DNA from 4 places in the Streptomyces sp. NPDC050416 genome. Region 2 is predicted to be linked to each of the others. Evidence: riboswitches for the same ligand, from Rfam matches in the RefSeq annotation. Region 2 holds a riboswitch; each other region holds the start of a gene.

Region 1 (3,200 bases), on a different contig from region 2:
AGGCCGCCGACTCGGCCGCGGCGAGCGTGGCACCGAGTACCGCGAGCCCCTGCGTGGCCATGCAGCGCGCGAACACCGTCCCGGGCCTGCGCCGCTCCCCGTCCTGCGCCGGGAGGACCAGTGGCACCGGCCAGAGCAGCACGGCCAGCACCAGCAGGGCCGCGGCCAGGGACTGCGCGCCGGCCGCCGAGAAGCCGGTGCCCAGGACGGCCGTCGCCGCCACGGTGGTGAGGGCGGCCGTCGCCACGGTGTCCACCAGGCCCGGCACTCCCGCGTACGCCCGCCATCCCGTGCCCGCCAGCAGCAGCCGCAGCGTGAAGTCGGCGGCGAGCAGCAGCCACGCCGCGCAGCCCAGACCGAGGGCGATACGGGACAGGCCGCCGTACCCCGCCAGGTCCAGACCGACCGACAGGGTGCCGGTCGCCAGCACGGCGGCGCCGGCGGACGGCGCGCGCTGCGCCCACCAGGCGGTGGAGGGGGAGGGGCCGGGCATGGGCCCGATGCTAGGAGGCGCCGCGCGCGTTGCGAGCGGGGCACGCGCGCGGGCGCCTCAAAAACGCGAGAGCGCCCCCATACGCGCGTGCCCTCCGTGAAGTACGGCCTCAGGCCGGCCGCACCACGCTGTGGATCGCCGACTCGCCGTCGTAGTAGATCGACTCCTCGCGCACATAAGTGCCGGGCTTCGGGGCGTGGATCATCATGCCGTTGCCGATGTAGATGCCGACGTGGGTGACGTCGTCGTAGAAGAAGACCAGGTCACCGGGCTGGGCGTCGGTCAGCGGGACCGTGGTGCCGGCGTTGACCTGGTCGTAGGTCGTGCGCGGCAGGGTGACGCCCGCGGCCTTCCAGGCGGCCTGGGTGAGACCGGAGCAGTCGTAGGAGCCGGGGCCGACGGCGCCCCAGACGTACGGCTTGCCGATCTGGGCGCGGGCGAAGGCGAGCGCCTTCTCGGCCTTGGTGGCGTACGAGGAATCGGCCGGGGCCGTCGAGGTGGACGAGCCGGAGCCCGTGGACGAGGACGAGCCCGTGGACGAGGAGCCGCTGTCCTGCTGCTGGGCGGCCTGCTCCTGCGCCTGCTGCTGCGCGGCCTGCTGCCGGGCCAGCTCGGCGGCCTTGCGGGCGGCCTCCTGCTGCTTCTCCCGCTCGATCGCCGCGAGGCGTGCCTTCTCCTCGGCGGTCAGCTTCGACAGCAGGTCGCGCGCGTCGGCGAGCTTCCGCTGGACGGTGGCCTTGGCCGTCTTCAGGTCGCCCTGGGTCTCGGTGAGCGTCTCGAGGCTCTCGGTGGCCTCCTGGCGCTTCTTCATCGTCTCGGACTGCTGGGTGACGTAGTCGTCGACCGCGACCTTCTGACGGCCGGTCATCCGGTCCATCAGCTGGGTCTGGTCGAAGTAGTCCTGCGGGGTGTCCGCGAGCAGGAACGTCGCCGTGTCCGGGGCGGAGGCGCCGGTGCGGTACTGGGCGGCGGCGAAGGAACCGAGTTCCTCCCGTGCCTCGTTGAGCTTCTGGGTGCGCTTGGCGACGTCGTCGAGGAGGGTGTCGACGCGCTTGCTCTGCTTGGTGGTCTTCTCCTTGGCCGAGTTGTACTTGTCGGTCGCCGACTCGGCCTGGCGGTACAGGTCGTCGACCTTCTTCTCGACTTCCTCGAGACTCGGCTTGTCGTCGGCCTCGGGGGCGGCATTGGCCGACTGGGACAGCAGGGCGACGGACGTGAGGGCCGCCGTTGCCAGGGCGGGGGTCCGTATGCCTGCGACGCGCGTACCAGCGGGACGCGACTTGCGGTGCGACGCCAAGGGAGGCGACTCCTTCCATGCTCCGCCTACCGGGTTAGCTGTCGGGTTCGGGCGGGTACATCGGAAGGGTTGCCCTACTGCCGTCTCCGTGGAGGGAGTCCGGCCGATTCACCCCAGAGTTCTCGGTTGGGTCCCCGGCTCCGGCTGCCGCTGCGGCACACCGGACTCGGCGGAGGCCGCGCGGCCCGGCGACGTTCGCCGGTGGGGGTCGTGCGGCCTGCCCGCACGGTAGCCAACTCGTGTTGCCCTTGTGAAGGTTGATGGGCGATATGCCCGATACATTTTCGTGACCTTAGTCGAAAGCGTCGCCGAGAGTCATCGACGGAGGGGCGTTGGTCACGAGTTCGTCATAATTGTGACAGTCGTAGCGGACTGTGATCGTGCGTGGATACAGGGTGATGAGGGGTTCCTTTCGGCGATGTTCTCAGGGCGGCGGCGGGCTGTCAGTGGGGCGCCCTAGACTCGGAGAGCGATGAGCAGCCTCTTTGACGACAGCTTCCTGGCGGACCTCCAGGCCCAGCGGGGCCCCGCGGACGAGCCCCCGCCGCCACCCGAGGACGATCACGTACCGGAGCCGGTTCCGGACGATCTGTTCGGCGGGAAGTTCGACGTGCCCCCGGACCGGGACGCCTACTACCGCGACGGTGCCCCGCGCCCGCCGGTGGACACCGCCGCCCTCCTGGAGGGGCTGAACGACAACCAGCGCGCCGCCGTCGTCCACTCCGGCTCCCCGCTGCTCATCGTGGCCGGCGCCGGCTCCGGCAAGACCCGCGTGCTCACGCACCGCATCGCCCACCTGCTCGCCGAGCGGGGCGTGCACCCGGGGCAGATCCTCGCGATCACCTTCACCAACAAGGCCGCCGGCGAGATGAAGGAGCGCGTCGAGCAGCTCGTCGGCCCGCGGGCGAACGCGATGTGGGTGATGACCTTCCACAGCGCGTGCGTGCGCATTCTGCGGCGCGAGAGCAAGAAGCTCGGCTTCACGTCCTCGTTCTCGATCTACGACGCCGCCGACTCCAAGCGCCTGATGGCCCTGGTCTGCCGGGACCTGGACCTCGACCCCAAGCGCTTCCCGCCGAAGTCCTTCAGCGCCAAGATCAGCAACCTGAAGAACGAGCTGATCGACGAGGAGGACTTCGCCGCCCAGGCCACGGACGGCTTCGAGAAGACCCTCGCCCAGGCCTACGCGATGTACCAGTCGCGGCTGCGCGAGGCGAACGCCCTCGACTTCGACGACCTGATCATGACGACGGTCAACCTGCTGCGCGCCTTCCCGGACGTCGCCGAGCACTACCGCCGCCGCTTCCGCCATGTGCTGGTGGACGAGTACCAGGACACCAACCACGCCCAGTACGCCCTCGTCCGGGAACTCGTCGGCACCTCCGAGCACCCCGTCGACGTACCCCCCGG
Region 2 (3,200 bases):
AGTCGCCGTCGCGCAGCTCGATGGCCTCGAAGGCGCCCGTGGAGGCGCCGGACGGGACGGCGGCACGACCGGTGCTGCCGTCGTCGAGGCCGACCTCGACCTCGACCGTGGGGTTGCCTCGGGAGTCCAGGATTTCCCGGGCTACGACGACGTCGATGGACGGCACGAGCATCTCCTTCTTCATGTGACGCGGGTACGCGGGCCGCGGGGCCCGGCGAGGCGCGGGCCGCGGTGGCTCGCGACATGAGCCTAACCGGCTCCGGGCGATCGGCCACCGGGTCGCCCACCCCATGGACAGAACCGAGAGTAAATTGTTTCCGAACGGAACAAAGCCGGTTCGCAAAGACCGGCAGAAAAGACCGGCAGAAAAAAACCCCGCCCCGGCGCGCACGGGGGATGACGCACCGGGGCGGGGAGCCCGTGGGGACGGGGGTGGGCCGCTGCTTACTTCAGGTGCAGCTGCTGGCCCGGGTAGATCAGGTTGGCGTCCGTGATGATGTCCTTGTTCAGCTCGAACAGCTTCTCCCAGCCGCCCTCGACCTTCTGCTCGGTCGCGATGGAGCTGAGGGTGTCACCCTTGACGACCTTGTACTCGCCGTCGCCCTTCTTGACCTTCTTGCCGGTCGGGGTGGTGACGGTCTTCTGGGTCTTCTGGGTCTGGGCCGGGCGCTCGTCGGAGCGGGAGGCCGGCTGCTGCTCGGTCTGGCGGGTCTCGGTGGAGCCGCTGCTCTGCTCGGAGCCGCCGCTGTAGCCGGCGCTCGACAGGCCCTTGCCACAGACCGGCCAGGCACCCTTGCCCTGGCTCGCGAGGACCTTCTCGGCGATCTGGATCTGCTGGTCCTTGGTGGCCTGGTCGGCGGTGGAGGCGTACTGGGTGCCGCCGTACGCGGACCAGGTGGAGGCGGAGAACTGCAGACCGCCGTAGTAGCCGTTGCCGGTGTTGATGGACCAGTTGCCGCCGGACTCGCACTGGGCGACGGCGTCCCACTCGGAGGCGGTGGCGGCGGAGGCGTTGCCGGCCGCCATCAGCGGGGCGGCGACGGCGGCACCGGTGACACCGGCGATGGCGATGACCCGAGAGGCCTTGGACGGACGGCGGTGCGTGCCCTTGCCGGAAAACAGCATGGAGAGATCCCCTCACCGACGCCTGCGAGGTGAGCTGTCGGGTTCGGGCCGGTTGAGTTGCCCGGCCGCGTCCCTCCCGGGACGCGGCTTCACCCCAAGCCCTTCCGGCCAACTGGCCGGTCGGACACCTACCTTGGGTCCCCCGCTCCTGCCTACGGCGCTTGACGCGACGACTGTTCCCGTGCGGCCGCTGGCAGGATTCGGCGTTGCGGCAGCCGGGGCTCGCGGTGGCGAGCGGTCATGACCGTAGACATGCGATCGGCGGAATTTCAAAGACGATCAGGGCTTCTGAGATCTATCTCTCACCGCACCGATAAGGGACATTAGCCACGAACAGTGACGTGAACTCGCACGGTTTCGGGGTGACTTCCGCCCCCGTTTCCGTACTGCCCCACCGCCTACCGCTCGTCCGCTTCGACCCCTACCGTGAGCTTCTGACCGGGGCGGATGAGGTTCGGGTCGGTGCCGACAGCCGTCTCGTTCCCGACGTAGAGCGTGCGCCATCCGCCGCTGAGATCAAGAGAGTTCGCGATGGACCAGAGGCTGTCGCCGGGGCGGACGGTGTAGGAGCCGTCCGTCGCCTCCCGGGCGGCCTCGCCGTCGCGCGAGGCGTGCCGTCCGGCGGACCCGGACGGGCGGCCGTCCTCGGCCTTGGCGTCCTCGTCGGCGCTGGGGCCGCGGTGGCGGCCGGAGGTGGTGTCGGTCGGGGCCGAAGAACCCCCGTCCTGAGGCGACTTGGCGGGCTCGTCACTCTCGGGAGTGGGCGACGGGGAACTGCCGGGCTCCTGGTCCTGCGACTGATCCTGTGACTGTTCCTGCGACTGGTCGTGTGTCGAGGAATCGGCAGAATCAGATGACTTGTCGGAATTGGCGGTTTCGTCCGACTCGGAGGAGTCGAGCAGTCCGGGTGAGTCCGTCGGAGCGGAGGAGTCGGACGTGTCCGAGCCCTTGTCCTGTTCGAGGCCGGAGAGCAGACCGCAGGTACGCCAGGCGCCGACCCCCTGGTCGGCGAGGATTCTCTCGGCCACGGCTATCTGCTGGGAGCGGCTGGCCAGGTCGGCACTCGGGGCGTAGTCGAGGCCGCCGTGGTTCTCCCAGTCCTCCTGGGACAACTGGAGGCCGCCGAAGTATCCGTTGCCGCTGTTCTGGCTCCAGGCGCCGCCGGTCTCGCAGTCCGCGACCCGGTCCCAGGTCGCGCCGTCGGCCGCGCTGGCACCGGAGGCCCCGAGGAGCGGGATCGCGATGGCGGAGCCGGTGACCCCGGCCGCGACGAGGAGAGCCGGAGCCTGGCGGGGGCGACGGTGCCGACCGTTCCCGGAGAGCATACGGAGACCTTTCGCGAGACAGCAGTGACCGGCGCGGCGCAGGGTCTCCCGGGCCGCGCTGATGATGGGTGAACGTATCGGCAGACGATCACTTGTCACAAGTTCATGCCGCGCAGATCACGTGAAGATCACAGGTCTGACGGCGTGTCATGTTTAGCCGGTGAGAACTCCACCGGCAGCGTGCGCAGACCGCGCATGATGAGGCCGCCGCGCCATCTCAGCTCGGCCGGATCCGCCGCCAGCCGCAGGTCCGGGAGGCGGGTGAGGAGCGTGGCGAGCGCGGTCTGACCCTCCAGGCGGGCGAGCGGGGCGCCGAGGCAGTAGTGGATGCCGTGGCCGTAACCGAGGTGCTGGTTGTCGCGGCGGGCGAGGTCGAGCACGTCCGGATCGGCGAACCGCTCCGGGTCCCGGTCCGCGGCGGCCAGCACGACGAGGACCGGGTCGCCGGGCGAGATGTGCTGCCCGCCGATGGTGAGGGGCTGGGTGGCGAACCGCCAGGTGGCGAGTTCGACGGGGCCGTCGAAGCGCAGGAGTTCCTCGACGCCGGTCTCCAGGAGGCTGGTCTCCCCGGCGGCGAGGGACGACTGGAGGCGCGCGCGCTGCTCGGGGTGGGTGAGCAGGGCGTAGGTGCCGTTGCCGATCAGGTTCACGGTGGTTTCGAAGCCGGCGAACAGCAGGATGAAGGCCATGGCCGCGGCCTCGTTCTCGGTGAGGTGCTCACCGTGGTCGGAGGCGCGGATCAGGCCGGAG
Region 3 (3,200 bases), on a different contig from region 2:
CGCGGCGTGGCGAAGAGGTCGGCCGGGGAGCGGACGTCGGTCGCGTTCCAGAAGTTGTTGAGGTCCGAGACACGGTCGTTGGCCCCGCCCTCGGAGACGGGCGTGGCGGTGTACTCGAGGGCGTACGGCCCTTCGAGCCGCTGCCTGAACCATACGGTCGCGCCGCTCGGTACGTCGATCTCCAGAACACCACGGGACGCGGTGACGGTGCCGCCGTCCTGGAGTTCGGTCGCCCACTGGGCGAGGCCGTGATGGAAGTCGTCTCGGGCGATGAGGCGGCGGTGCCGGGGCGCGGCGTGCGCGGCGCCCGTCGGGACGAGGGCCGCCACGGCGGCTCCGGCGGCCAGGCTGGCGAACGCTCTGCGGGAGGTCGGCACGGGACACATCTCCTTGGTGATCCGCCTGGAAGGATCTAGAAAGCGCTTGCGCTCCGGATGGGATCACTGTGTCCCAACTGCCGCCCGCTGTCGATCCCTTGGGGCGATCGGAAGGTGCGCGCACACACCGAAGGCCGGACCCGGGGATCGGGGTCCGGCCTTCGGTCGCGTGTCAGGCAGGTGGTGACGCGGTCGGTCAGCCGACGGAGACGCCGTGCGAGCGCAGGAAGGCGACCGGGTCCACGTCCGAGCCGTAGTCCGGCGTGGTGCGGATCTCGAAGTGCAGGTGCGGTCCGGTCACGTTGCCGGTGGCACCGGACAGGCCGATCTGCTGCCCGGCGCTCACGGTCTGGCCGGCCGAGACGGAGAGCGAGGACAGGTGGGCGTACTGCGCGTAGCTGCCGTCGTTCAGCCTGATGACGACCTGGTTGCCGTACGCGCCGCCCCACCCGGCGGAGACGACCGTTCCCGCGCTGACGGCCTTGAGCGAGGTGCCGGTCGGGACGACGAAGTCGACACCGGTGTGGTAGCCGCTGGACCACATGCTGCCGGACATGTGGTACGGGGTGCCGACGGTGGCGCCCTCGACGGGGAGGGTGTAGCCGCTGGAGGTCGCGGCGGCCGACTTGGCGGCGGCCGGCTTGGCGGCGGCCGGCTTCGAGGGCGACTCGGCAGCGGACGACTTCGACGCCGGGGACTTCGAGGACTTGGATGGCGAGGCCTTCGACGGGGCCGGGGACCCGCTCGCCGCCGCCTTCTTGCCGATCGCCAGCTTCAGCCCCGGGTGGATCAGCGACGGGTCGTCGCCGACGGCGTCACGGTTGTCCGAGTAGAGCTTCTTCCAGCCGCCGTCGACGTGCTGCTCGTCGGCGATCTTCGCGAGGTAGTCACCGGCCCGCACGGTGTACGAGCGGGCGCCCGTAGCCTTTTCGGTGGCCTTCTTCTCGGCGGCCGGCGCGGACTGGACGGCCTTTTCCGGAGCCGACTGCGGGGTGGCGGCGTGGGCGCCGGCGGCCCCCATGAGTGGAAGGGCGAGAGCGGCCCCACCGGTTCCGGCGACGGCGATGGAGCGGGTGAAACGCTGGGACTTCGGGCGGCGATGCTTACCCTTCGCGGGCATGGCGAATTCCTCTCCGTCGCCTGCGAGGTGAGCTGTCGGGTTCGGACTGGAGATGCCCGGCCACGCCGAGGCGCGGCTTAACCCCAAGCCGTTCCGGGAACCGGAACAGGCGTCTTACCTGTGGGTCCCCCGCTCCTGCCGTACGTCGGGTCAGTGTGTGCGGGCTCCGGGCGGCGGCAGGATTAGGCGTCCGTCCGGATTGGTGGGGAACGTAAGCGACCAGGACGCAAAGGGACAAGCTCGCGGTTGCCCGTGACGGCGTTTTTCTTGACGCGCCGACATTTTTTCCGTCACGGAGCGTGGATTTCCGATCTCCAGCTCCCCGCAATTCCCCTGAATCACACCGAAATTACGTGCACATGGCAACAACACATCGTCACGAATATGACGATGCTCACGCACCCCGACCTCATCTCCTTTACAGCCGGGGCACGTTATGCCTAAACAACCGAAGCACTCTCCATTCGGACAGAAGGGCTATTTGCTCTTAAGCCGGACGACGGTGGCGTCCAGATCCCCGCGCAGACCGACCCGCAGCCCGTGATGGAGCAGCACGGCTCCCCGGTGAGTTTCGCCCGTTTCGAGGCATTCGTACGACGCCGCCGGGTCGAGACCCCGCAGCCGGAGCGGCGGAACGGGCTCGCCGTAGCGCTGCGCCTGGAGCCAGGCGAGGACGACGATCTCGTCGCCGAGGACGTACTGCACGGCGCTCAGGCCGCCCTCCGGCGGGCGCAGCCGGTACAGGTCGCCGCGCTGCACCACGGGCCGGATCTCCTTGTAGAGCTCCACCCAGTCCCGCGCCTCGGCGAGTTCCCGCTCCGTCCACTTCGTGAGGTCGCCGCCGACCCCGAGCACCCCGGCCATGGCGCTGACGAACCGGAACCGCAGGGAGCTGGCCCGGCGGTTGAGCATGGCGTTCGGGCTGTCGGTGACCCAGGCGGCCATGACCCGGGCCGGGTGGATCTGACTGAAGCCGTGCTGGATGGCGAGCCGGTCGAGCGGGTCGGTATTGTCCGAGGTCCACACCTGGTCCGTGCGGCCGAGCACACCGAGGTCGATCCGGCCGCCGCCGCCCGAGCAGGACTCGAAGGCCACCCCGGGGTGGGCGGCCCGCAGCCGGTCCAGCAGGGCGTACAGGGCGTGCACGTGGTCGACCCACAGCCGCTGCGGGTAGGGGTCGTCCGGCCACCCGGCGTCGGTGAAGCAGCGGTTGAAGTCCCACTTGACGTAGTCGATCGGCGCGCTGGACAGGAGCCCGTCGAGCTGCTCCCAGAGGTACTCCTGGACGTCCTCGCGGGCGAGGTTCAGTACGAGCTGATTGCGGAACTCCGTCCGCTTTCGTCCCGGTTGATACTGCACCCAGTCCGGGTGCGCGCGGTACAGCTCGCTGTCCGGGTTGACCATCTCCGGCTCGACCCAGATCCCGAACTGCATGCCGAGGCCGTGCACGTGCTCGGCGAGCGGCTTCAGGCCGCCCGGGAAGCGGTCGGGGTTGGGGGTCCAGTCGCCGAGCCCGGCCCGGTCACTCGTGCGCGTCCCGAACCAGCCGTCGTCGACCACGAACAGCTCGACACCCATGGCGGCGGCCCGCTCGGCGAGCGCCCGCTGCTGTTCCTCGGAGATGTCGAACTCGGTGGCCTCCCACGAGTTGAACAGCACCGGCCGGTCCTGGTCCGCGTCCGGGATCACGTACGTCCGCTGGT
Region 4 (3,200 bases), on a different contig from region 2:
TCGACCGGCGCGACGACCTGTGGGGCGAGCCCATCAGCAAGGTGCTGCTGCGCCATCCCCACCTGTCGGACGACGAGTTGGCGGCGACGGCCCGCTCGGTGGTCGGTTCACTGGCGACGGTGACGATGTCGGGGCCCGGCACGGTCGAGCTCCAGCCGTGCGGCATCACCAAGGCCACCGGCCTGGCGCTGGCCGCCGAGCACCTGGGGCTGCGGCCGGCGGACACCCTCGCCTTCGGTGACATGCCCAACGACATCCCGATGTTCGACTGGGCCGCCCACGGCGTCGCCATGGCCAACGCCCATCCCGAGCTCAAGGCCGTGGCCGACGAGGTCACCCTGTCGAACGAGGACGACGGCATCGCCGTCGTCCTCGAACGGCTGCTGGGCGGGACGGATCAGTACGGGCCGTTGACGTTGTCGATCGAGCCGTAGCGCGCCGCCGCGTAGTTGCAGGCCGCCGTGATGTTGGCGACCGGGTCGTACGGGTCCCACGACGTGCCGTCCACGTGGTAGGCCTGGAAGGTCGGGTCGATGGTCTGGAGCAGACCCTTGGACGGCGTGCCCTTGGCGGCGTTCGAGTCCCAGTTGTTGATCGCCTGGGGGTTGCCGGACGACTCGCGCATGACGTTGCGGTAGATGCCGTCGTACGAACCCGGGATCCCCTTCTGCGCCATGATGTCCAGCGCCTCGCGGATCCAGCCGTCCAGGTTGTTCGCGTAGGTCTTCGCGGAGGCCTGGGTGGCCTGGGCGACGCCACCGGCGGGCTTCGCGGCCGGCTTGGCGGGGGCGGAGGACTTGGTCGCCGTCTTCTTCCCGGCGTCCGCCTTGGCCGTCTTCACCGTGAGCTTCAGACCCGGGTGGATCAGCTGCGGGTTGTCGCCGACCGCGGCGCGGTTGTCCTTGTAGAGCTGCTTCCAGCCGCCCGACACGTCGTACTTGTCCGCGATGCGGGCGAGCGAGTCGCCCTTGGCGACGGTGTACGTGAGGGACTTGGCGGTCTTGGCCGCCTGCGGCACGGACTGCGCGACGGTGGGTGCGCTCTGGGCCGGCTGGGCGGCGCTGGCCTGCGTCGCGCCGATCAGCGGCAGGACGAGCGCCGCTCCGCCGGTGCCGGCGGCCATGACGCGACGGGTGAACTGACTGGTTCTGGGACGACGGTGCTTGCCTCGGGGCATGGGGATGTTCCTCTCCGGCGCCTGCGAGGTGAGCTGTCGGGTTCGGGCCGGGAGGTGCCCGGCCGCCTACGGCGCTGTGTGCCGTACGCGGCTTCACCCCGAGCCGTTCCGCTGCGCGGACCGGCGACTTACCTGGGTCCCCCGCTCCTGCCCTGCGTGAGTGAGTGGGTTCGTGTGGGGTGTCCGGGCGGTGGCAGGATTCGGCGATCCGCCGGACAGGCCCGGAACGTATGCGAGAGCACATGTCGGGAACAAGCACCGGAGTCACATATCGAGCGATTGACCTTGGTCAGGGGCGTATGGGGCACTTGATCCTTTGCTGAAGCCAAGGCTCAACTTGCGTGCGGCGGAAGGAGGTACGGGTCGGTGCCGGAGTGGGATGTCACAGGGGATAACGTGACTCAACTCACTGATCACGAGTCCGTGGGGCGATTTGCACTTAGGGGAATTCGCTTATCCAACGCCGCAAATCGTGCATAGCTCGCTATTGACGGGTAAGTCGATAAATGTCTGCTCTTATGAGCTGATCGAAAACATTGCGGTCCTGATCGGATACCACCCGGCCTGTAACCCTGGGCGCTGGCGGTGATCGAAACGTGACCGGATACGCTGACTCGAGTGATGGCAGCGACCTATCGACAAACCGCGTAATCACCGGCAGACACCAGCAGACAGGAGACCCCTCGTGACCGACGTCGGGCCGTTCGGGCTGAGCGTGCGGGACCAGGCTCTGGAGGCCGATGTCCAGGCCGGGATGGCGGCTGTCGAGGAAGGCTTGCTCGAGGCCACCAAGAGTGAGGTGCCCTTCATCACGGAGGCCGCCCAGCACCTGGTCCGGGCCGGTGGCAAGCGGTTCCGTCCGCTGCTCGTGATGCTCGCCGCCCAGTTCGGCGACCGGTACGCGCCCGGGATCGTGCCCTCGGCCGTCGTCGTGGAGCTGACCCACCTCGCCACGCTGTACCACGACGACGTGATGGACGAGGCCACGGTGCGGCGCGGGGTGGCGAGCGCGAACGCCCGCTGGGGCAACTCCGTCGCGGTCCTCACCGGAGACTTCCTCTTCGCCCGCGCCTCGCACATCCTGGCCGACCTCGGCCCGGAGGCGGTGCGGGTGCAGGCCGAGGCGTTCGAGCGGCTGGTGACCGGGCAGATCCTGGAGACGGCCGGACCGCAGGACGGCCGCGACCCGGTCGAGCACTACCTGGACGTGCTGGGCGGCAAGACCGGCTCGCTGGTGGCGGTGTCGTGCCGGTTCGGGGCGATGATGTCCGGCGCCGACGACACGGTCGTGGACGTGCTGACCCAGTACGGCGAGCGGCTCGGTGTCGCCTTCCAGCTCGCGGACGACGTCCTGGACATCGCCTCCGACTCCCACGAGTCCGGCAAGACGCCCGGCACCGACCTGCGCGAGGGCATCCCCACGCTCCCCGTGCTGCGGCTGCGCGAGCGCGCGGCCCGGCTCGGACTCGCGGAGGACATCGCCCTGTGCGAGCTGCTGGACTCCGACCTCACCGACGACGACCGGCACGCCGAGGCCCTGCGCCTGCTGCGGGCCCACCCGGCGCTGGAACAGGCCCGGCGGGACACCGTCCGCTACGCCCAGGACGCCCGCTCGGCGCTGGCGCCGCTGCCCGACTGCACCGCGAAGACGGCGCTGGTGGAGCTGTCCGACGCGGTGGTGCACCGGGCCGGTTAGCGCGTTTTCCCCCACGACCCCTACGGGTCGGGGGAGATGCGGCCCTCTCGTGTCATACCGCAGCAGTACGTGGAGTTGAGCCCGGGGTCTGACGTATCTCGCCGGCCGATTTGGTCAGATGGTCACCACGGAAAGCACCACTCCTCACCAGTTCGGGTGAGAATGGCGGCTCAGGGACGAGTGCGTGCACGACACGGACAGCCGCCGCCGATCACGGAGGTAGGGCACACATGGCACCGTACGCATCCGACGACAGCACGACCGCCGGGGAGGCCGACGAGCAGCGCTCCGGGCGGCGCAAAGCCGCGCGGTACGTCGTCCCGGTCA

Evidence for each region. Region 2 has a riboswitch for cyclic di-AMP ahead of ACIBL4_RS26770 (transglycosylase family protein). Riboswitches for the same ligand answer to the same signal wherever they lie in the genome.
Region 1: another riboswitch for cyclic di-AMP. It lies ahead of ACIBL4_RS07640 (NlpC/P60 family protein); the one in region 2 lies ahead of ACIBL4_RS26770 (transglycosylase family protein).
Region 3: another riboswitch for cyclic di-AMP. It lies ahead of ACIBL4_RS02695 (peptidoglycan DD-metalloendopeptidase family protein); the one in region 2 lies ahead of ACIBL4_RS26770 (transglycosylase family protein).
Region 4: another riboswitch for cyclic di-AMP. It lies ahead of ACIBL4_RS08665 (transglycosylase SLT domain-containing protein); the one in region 2 lies ahead of ACIBL4_RS26770 (transglycosylase family protein).

What each region holds. Positions count from the first base shown of each region.
Region 1 is NZ_JBITII010000002.1:575,603-578,802, reverse strand. Features, by position in the region: gene ACIBL4_RS07645 (hypothetical protein) at 1-493, opposite strand, end outside; gene ACIBL4_RS07640 (NlpC/P60 family protein) at 603-1,790, opposite strand; cyclic di-AMP (ydaO/yuaA leader) riboswitch at 1,799-1,972, opposite strand; gene pcrA (DNA helicase PcrA) at 2,263-3,200, shown strand, end outside.
Region 2 is NZ_JBITII010000009.1:99,721-102,920, forward strand. Features, by position in the region: gene eno (phosphopyruvate hydratase) at 1-166, opposite strand, end outside; gene ACIBL4_RS26770 (transglycosylase family protein) at 445-1,125, opposite strand; cyclic di-AMP (ydaO/yuaA leader) riboswitch at 1,130-1,295, opposite strand; gene ACIBL4_RS26775 (transglycosylase family protein) at 1,524-2,450, opposite strand; gene ACIBL4_RS26780 (cytochrome P450) at 2,579-3,200, opposite strand, start outside.
Region 3 is NZ_JBITII010000001.1:589,778-592,977, forward strand. Features, by position in the region: gene ACIBL4_RS02690 (DUF6250 domain-containing protein) at 1-377, opposite strand, end outside; gene ACIBL4_RS02695 (peptidoglycan DD-metalloendopeptidase family protein) at 574-1,497, opposite strand; cyclic di-AMP (ydaO/yuaA leader) riboswitch at 1,502-1,663, opposite strand; gene ACIBL4_RS02700 (alpha-galactosidase) at 1,975-3,200, opposite strand, start outside.
Region 4 is NZ_JBITII010000002.1:770,888-774,087, reverse strand. Features, by position in the region: gene ACIBL4_RS08670 (HAD family hydrolase) at 1-434, shown strand, start outside; gene ACIBL4_RS08665 (transglycosylase SLT domain-containing protein) at 398-1,177, opposite strand; cyclic di-AMP (ydaO/yuaA leader) riboswitch at 1,181-1,354, opposite strand; gene ACIBL4_RS08660 (polyprenyl synthetase family protein) at 1,863-2,873, shown strand; gene ACIBL4_RS08655 (outer membrane lipoprotein carrier protein LolA) at 3,104-3,200, shown strand, end outside.